Linked DNA regions of Leucothrix mucor DSM 2157. The protein of the gene in region 1 interacts with the protein of each later gene in a pairwise test. Links are inferred from orthologs where the notes say so. Each region holds a gene or a part of one and is shown on either strand. Other genes may lie near its edges.

Region 1 (3,000 bases):
CTGCGACTAAAAGTTTTCAGGCGATCCGGATTTTCATCAACCAAGAGTTGGGTGATTTGGAGCGTTGTATTGCAGAAGCCGTGGATGACCTGGCGATCGATGGTCGCTTGGTAGTGATTAGTTTCCACTCCTTGGAAGACCGGATGGTAAAGCGTTTCTTTAAATTGAAATCCACACCGCCATCGATTCCACGTGGTATGCCGATTTTAGACTCAAGCATTGCTCCACCGTTTCGTACGATCGGAAAAGCACTGAAGCCGGATGAGGATGAAGTGGCGGGAAATGTGCGTTCACGTAGTTCAGTCATGCGAATTTTGGAGCGTTGGGCATGAAGCATTGGCGATTAATTTTATTAGTCTCGCTATATGTCGGTGTCGTGTTCACTGCGATTCAAGTGGTTGTTCAGCGTAACTACACGCGCGGTTTGTTTGTTGAGGCACAAAAAGTAGAGAAACAACGCAATATTTTGACGGCGGAATGGAGTCGTTTGAAATTGCAGCAAGGTACCGATTTAAACGAAGTTCGTGTTGAAGCACAGGCACGGCGGGAACTCGGAATGCATATTCCACGGGCTGTTGATATTAGGGTTATTAAAGAGTGAGTCGCAGAGCTAAACAATCCACTGTAATTCCACCGGTTTATCGGGGGCGACGCCTAACATTATTATTGGTGTTGCTGGCTGGTATGGTGGTGTTATTGCTGCGTGCCGGGTATCTGGAAGTCTTCCAGCAAACTTGGCTGCAAGAGCAGGCGGATAAACGTCAAATGCGTACGATGACCATTCCGCCATACCGCGGCATGATCTTAGATCGCAATGACGAGGCGCTGGCAATCAGTTCTCCCGTTGAGTCGGTGTGGAGTAATCCCCGTAAGTTTTTTGCAACGCGCGATTCATTGACTAAGAAAGCGGCTAGCGATGACAGAGCCGTAGCGGATGAAGCTCGCAATGCGTTGGACGAGCTAGACGTTAATATGGTCAAGCTTGAAGTCATTCTTGGCATGTCTGACGGTGAGTTGAGCAAGCTGCTGGATGACAATAAGCGTCGGAGCTTTGTGTACTTGGTGCGTCAAACGTCACCAGAGCAGGCGCAGGAAATTCAGGATTTAAATATTCCCGGCATTGGTTCCAATGACGAGTATCGTCGTTTCTATCCTATGGCGGAAGCCGTTGCTCATGTGGTTGGCTTTACCAATATTGATGATAGTGGTGTAGAAGGCATTGAGCGCTCAATGAACACTGAGCTAGCTGGTCGCGCAGGTAAAAAGCGCGTTATTCAGGATGGCGCCTCACGTTTAATTGAAGACGTTGAGCAGATTGATCGCATGGTGCCCGGTAAAGATGTGAATTTGAGCATTGATCGCCGGATTCAATATCAAGCTTATAAAGTGCTTAAAGAGCAAGTGACTCAGTTAAGCGCTAAAGCGGGCTCCGTTGTAGTGCTTGATGCGCATACCGGTGAGGTGTTAGCGATGGCCAATATGCCGGGCTTTAATCCAAATGCACGTAGCTCATTGCAGCCTGAAAATTACCGAAATCGTGCGGTAATGGATGCCTTTGAGCCAGGCTCAACTATTAAGCCTTTGACTATTGCAGCTGCTTTGGAAGCACGCGTTCTTGGACCTGATGTGCTGATTGATACAGCGCCTGGCTATCTGATGTTGGGTAAAACCAAAGTCAGCGACCCGCGTGATTATGGCGATTTGACCTTGGATATGGTGTTGGCCAAGTCCAGCAACGTAGGCGCCAGTAAAGTCGCTTTGTTGATGGATGCTAAAGAGCAGTGGAAATTTTTAAACCGGATTGGTTTTGGTTTGCGTCCAGACTCGGGTGCTCCAAGCGAGACAGATGGTTTGCTCAGTTATTACGATAGCTGGGGCAGTGTAGATAGAGCCTCACATGGTTATGGCTATGGTGTGTCGGTGAGTTTATTGCAGTTGGCACAGGCTTATACCATGTTCGCCAATGGTGGCATTATGTATCCGGCAAAACTGCTAAAGCTTGAAGGTGCTCCAGTTGGTCGTCAGATTATGCGCCCTGAAAATGCACGTGCGGTTTTGCGTATGTTGAAGGCGGTAGTTGCTGATGACGCAACCGGTAAGCGCGCAATGATTGATGGCTATACAGTGGCGGGTAAAACTGGTACAGCGTACAAGTTTTTGAATAAGCGTTATGACACACGTCGCCGCATTGTGAGCTTTATTGGTTTGGCTCCTGCCAGCAATCCACGGTTGATCGTGGCAGTGATGTTGGATGAGCCTCAGGTTGAGCGTGCAACCGGTGGCCGTTTGGTGGCTCCGATGTTCACCAAAATTATGTCTAACAGCTTACGCGTTCTGGATATTCCACCGGATGATTTACCTGCGCAAGCCGGATCTGGCGGCACTAAAAAGGGAGGTGCTTAATGACGATGTTATTAAGTGCATTGCTTGATGGTGTTTCCGGTGTACGCGATGCAGCTCCACAGTTGTCTGTTTCAGCAATGACTTTGGATAGTCGCGCAGTGAGCGAAGGTGCTGTATTTGTCGCATTGAGCGGTACACGTGAGCATGGCTTAGCCTATGCGCAGCAAGCGGTTGAGTGTGGCGCTGCGGCAGTGATTTGGGATTATGATGCGAATATTGAGGTTCCTGAATTAGCGGTTCCTCTAATTGCAATTGAAGATTTACCAGCAAGCCTAGGCGGAATTGCAGCCCGTCTTTATAACCACTCCGGTCATGACCTGCAGATTGTCGGGATTACAGGAACCGACGGAAAAACTTCTGTAAGCCACTTTCTGGCGCAGGCAATGAATGCTAGCGGCGGCTCGTGTGCAGTGATCGGTACACTCGGAATAGGTAACCCCAGCGCGCTGGAAAAGGCGACACACACTACGCCCGACGTGATCACCGTTCATCAGAATCTCCAACGTCTCAGTACGCGAGGGAGTCGCTGTGTGGCGATGGAGGTTTCTTCACATGCTTTAGATCAGCAGCGAGTAGCTGGCGTAGCATTTGATGTAG
Region 2 (4,176 bases), 1.8 Mb from region 1 along the record:
TCTCTTCAAAAATGCCAGTGTACTTGCTGCCGTTTCCGTAGAATTTCTCAGCAATTTTCCAAAGGCTATCGCCTTTGATGATTTCGTAATACGTCACTTCTACCGTTTGAGCCGGGGCAACGAATTCATCAGCGCGTACTTCTTCAACGCCTAATGCATTCCCCGCCATTAGTATTGCTTTTTCATAGGCCGAGGCGGTTTTTGCGGTCCCCTTAATGGTTGCGACACCGTCTTTTACCACTACTTTAAGGTCATCGACTCCAGGGTTGTCCTCTTCGATATGTGCCTGTAGTTTTTCTGAGGCGTCATCGTCATCACTGCCGAAAATTTTCTTACCGATATTGCGGGCAAAATCAAACAATCCCATGTTTCCACTCCTGAATTTGAATTATTAAGTTATAGCATATTCATAATAGGGGAATTGCGGGACTATTCAAGTATTAAACACGCGGTTTTGCTTTAGCTCTCTAAATAACTCCCGAATTTAACAAAGCGCTTTTTCCAGTAAGGCAAGTTCATGGAGGCAATCACCGCCTTGCGACTACCAGATGATGCGTGGATAAATTTCCCATTACCGATATACACCCCAACATGGTTGGTGCGTGGGTTAATTTTGAAAAATAGCATGTCGCCTGGCTGCAAGTTTTGGAAAGCCAGTGTTTTACTATTATCGCGTTGTTGAGCGGCGGTGCGGGGCAGTTTGGTGTTTAGTGCGCGCTTGTAAATAAATTGCATCAAGCTGCTGCAGTCCAGTCCCCGTGCAGGATTGTTGCCGCCATACTTATAAGGGATTCCAAGTGCTGCATACGCGGCATCCATAATGCGATGGCGTTCACTGCTAATAAAATAGGGGCCGGTCAGTGGATTGCTTGGTTTTCTTTGAGCGGGTCGTGAAGCGGTGCGCACCGGTGGAGCAACGGGGCGATTAAATGAAACGGGCCGTATGCTTGGTTGTGGCGGTGGCGCGCGAACTATCGATGGCGATGAACCCGGATAGCGTTGCTGGCCACCCATATTTGAGGGAATGCTGACCGGAGTCGGAGCCAATACCTGCTGCTGCATGGCTGGATCATCAAAGAAAATTGGCATTAATTGATTGCGGTCATCAACAATCATTTGCGTGTATTGAGCTTGCGCAGTTGTTGCACAGGCAAGGGCGAGAGGGAGCAATAGACAAGTCGTTTTTTTCAGCATGGCTCATGTTCTTCTTATTTATTAAGCGATGTGATTGGGAGTGTTTTTGGAAAAGCTTACTCTAAATTCCTTAGTCCATGCTGAATAGCTGACTGGAGGTATTTTGGTAGATACTATTTTTTCACAAATTCATATAGAATCTGCGGTATTCTTCACTAGCTGGGCAGTGTTTGCTGTCGGGTATCAATAAAAAACACAGGCACACGGAAATTACTTTGTCATATCCCTGCGAATATTTAACTACAAAGCAACCTAAAGGGGCTGAATTGTGAGTTTTCTCTGGTCTTTTATCAAAATTATCTGGCGTATCTTCAGAATTACGCTCTTAGTTTCGATTGTCATCGGAGCTGTAGTGGCTGCCGCCTACGTGCTTAAGCTGGATGACCAGGTTAAAACACAATTTGCCGGCAAGCTCTGGGCACTCCCTGCACGCGTCTTTGCACGACCGTTAGAGTTGTATGAAGGGCAAACTTTGCTTGCAGAGAACCTGGAAAAAGAATTACAGCTGCTTAATTACACACAGGGAACTGACAGTAATAGCACCGGCTCATTTAAGCGTAATGGCAATACATTTGTCATTCATTCGCGTGGATTCCAGTTCGCGGAAGATACCGAACCTAAACGCAGCCTTGAGTTAAAAATCAGCAAAGGACAAGTAACCTCCTTGCGCCATGTTGATGACACTGGCCCGCTTAGTCTGATGCGCCTTGAACCGCTACTGATTGGTAATTTTTACCCAAGTCATAATGAAGATCGGGTTTTGGTCCAGTTGGATGAAGTGTCTCCCATGTTGATTAAGGGCCTGATTGCGGTTGAGGATAAAAACTATTACGACCATGTTGGGGTTAATCCCAAGTCGATTTTACGGGCGATGCTGGCGAATGCTAAAGCCGGTCAAACGGTGCAAGGTGGTAGTACACTTACCCAGCAGTTGGTTAAGAACTTTTACCTGACCAATGAACGTAGTCTCAAGCGTAAAGTGAATGAGGCAACCATGGCGTTGCTATTGGAATTACACTATTCCAAAGACAAAATTTTAGAGACCTATCTGAACGAGATTTATCTTGGGCAGAATAAAAAGCGTGCGATTCATGGTTTTGGTTTGGCCTCACAGTTTTACTTTAGCCGACCGATTCGTGAGCTGGAAACGGATCAGGTGGCTTTGTTGATTGGTATGGCGAAGGGTGCTTCGTATTATGACCCGCGTCGCTTCCCTGACCGTGCTATCGAACGTCGTAATCTGGTTCTGGATGTCATGGCTCGTGAGGGCGTGATTAGCGATGCAGATGCTGAGTTGTATAAGACTCGCCCATTGCATATCACAGCCAATGCCCCACCGAGTGTTAGCCCATTCCCCGCTTATTTAGAGCTGGTGAAATCCCAGTTGCAGCGTGACTATCAGGAAGAAGATCTGCGCAGCGAAGGCTTGCTGATTTTCACTGCGATGGACCCGATTGTACAGCTGACTTCTGAGAAGGTGTTAAGCAAGCGAGTTGAGCAGCTTGAGAAACAAGAACGCATTCCCGCTGGTAAGTTAAACGGCGCAATCGTTGTGAGTAGCGTGCAGGATGGCGAAGTACTGGCGATGGTTGGCGGACGTGATGTGCGCTATGCTGGCTATAATCGTGCGATTGATGCTAAGCGACAAATTGGTTCTTTGGTTAAGCCGGGTGTCTATCTGGCGGCTTTGGAAAACCCTGATCAATATACGTTGTCGAGCCTGATTAGTGATGGGCCGGTTAAAGTGCGTCTATCTAATGGTGAAGTGTGGGAGCCTGGAAACTACGATAATCGTGATCGTGGCTTAGTGACGCTTGAAGAAGCGTTAGTTAAGTCCCGCAATACGCCAACCGTGCGAATCGGTGTGACTTTGGGGATGCCTAAGATCGTTGAAAAGCTACATGCGATGGGGGTTGTTGCTGATATTCCGCCATATCCTTCAGTGCTGCTTGGTGCATTAGAATTATCACCGCTAGAAGTGCAGCAGATGTATCAAACGATTGCCTCGGGTGGTAGCTACACGCCATTAAAATCTATTCGCAGTGTGATGGATTCATTCGGCCGTACCTTGCGTCGTTACCCGCTGAATATTCAGCAAGTGACTACGCCAGAAGCAAACTATCTGCTGACCTATGCAATGAATCAAGTCACCAAGCGTGGAACGGCAAGTTACCTATCCAGAGTATTGCCAGCCTGGAAAAACTCAGCGGGTAAAACCGGAACCACCAATAACAAGCGAGATAGCTGGTATGCCGGATTTACCGGTCAGCATGTTGCTTCTGTTTGGGTTGGTCGGGATGATAATAAAGAAACCGGCTTAACGGGTGGAACTGGCGCGATTAAAGTCTGGGGGGATCTGTTTAAAGTGCTGCCAACAAGGCCCCTGAAACCAGTGCGTCCGGGTAATGTACGCTTTGTGAAGGTTGATGCGGAGACGGGGTTACTTTACAACCCAAGCTGCGGAAAAAGCCAGACCTTACCGTTTTTGCGTGGCACTCAGCCAACCAAGTATCGGGTTTGTGTTGTAGATGCACCAGCAGCCGTGGAAGAGTAGTTAAACAATAATAATACACTCGATTAAACAGATTTTTTTGGAAATATAATGTTCAGAAACACCGATTTAAGATATGCGTTATTAGCAGTTATTGCGCTGGGGAGTGCGGCTTGTTCTAATCAGGATATACGGGACTCTCGTCCGGTTAATCAGCTGCCACCGATTCCAATCTCTGAGCCGCCTCAGCCGAGAGTGCAGCCGCCTGCACCTGCTCGTAGTCAGTATGAAACGCCAGCGTTTGAGGAGTACAAGCCTCAAAGTTATTCTGAGCCGCAGTACGATGATACTTACGCGCCGGAAAAAGACTATCAAGATGCCTACACCTCTACGATTGAGCCGGATGCGCCGGTGGTCGTGGAAACACTAAAGCCTGAGCCATTGGTTGCAGTAGAGCCTGAGCCTGCTCCGGTAGTGACTGCGGCGGATTT

Evidence for each region. The genes of interacting proteins can lie anywhere in the genome.
Region 2: the proteins of LEUMU_RS24235 (region 1) and mrcB interact in binary tests that used the Escherichia coli proteins (3 or more experiments, as listed by UniProt). The link is inferred for Leucothrix mucor DSM 2157 from one-to-one orthologs.

What each region holds. Positions count from the first base shown.
Region 1 is NZ_ATTE01000001.1:468,218-471,217, forward strand. It holds LEUMU_RS24235 (peptidoglycan D,D-transpeptidase FtsI family protein), read left to right. Parts: upstream 1-597; coding sequence 598-2,403; downstream 2,404-3,000. Other genes in the region: rsmH (16S rRNA (cytosine(1402)-N(4))-methyltransferase RsmH), read left to right, coding at 1-332; ftsL (cell division protein FtsL), read left to right, coding at 329-601; LEUMU_RS0102055 (UDP-N-acetylmuramoyl-L-alanyl-D-glutamate--2,6-diaminopimelate ligase), read left to right, coding at 2,403-3,000. UniProt on the Escherichia coli protein: Essential cell division protein that catalyzes cross-linking of the peptidoglycan cell wall at the division septum. Required for localization of FtsN.
Region 2 is NZ_ATTE01000001.1:2,276,120-2,280,295, reverse strand. What follows is about bases 1,121-4,105. They hold mrcB (penicillin-binding protein 1B), read left to right. Parts: upstream 1,121-1,462; coding sequence 1,463-3,748; downstream 3,749-4,105. Other genes in these bases: LEUMU_RS27955 (tetratricopeptide repeat protein), read left to right, coding at 3,797-4,105; LEUMU_RS27960 (C40 family peptidase), read right to left, coding at 1,121-1,194. Also shown: peptidoglycan-binding protein LysM, read right to left, coding at 1-367; more of LEUMU_RS27960, read right to left, coding at 460-1,120; more of LEUMU_RS27955, read left to right, coding at 4,106-4,176. UniProt on the Escherichia coli protein: Cell wall formation. Synthesis of cross-linked peptidoglycan from the lipid intermediates.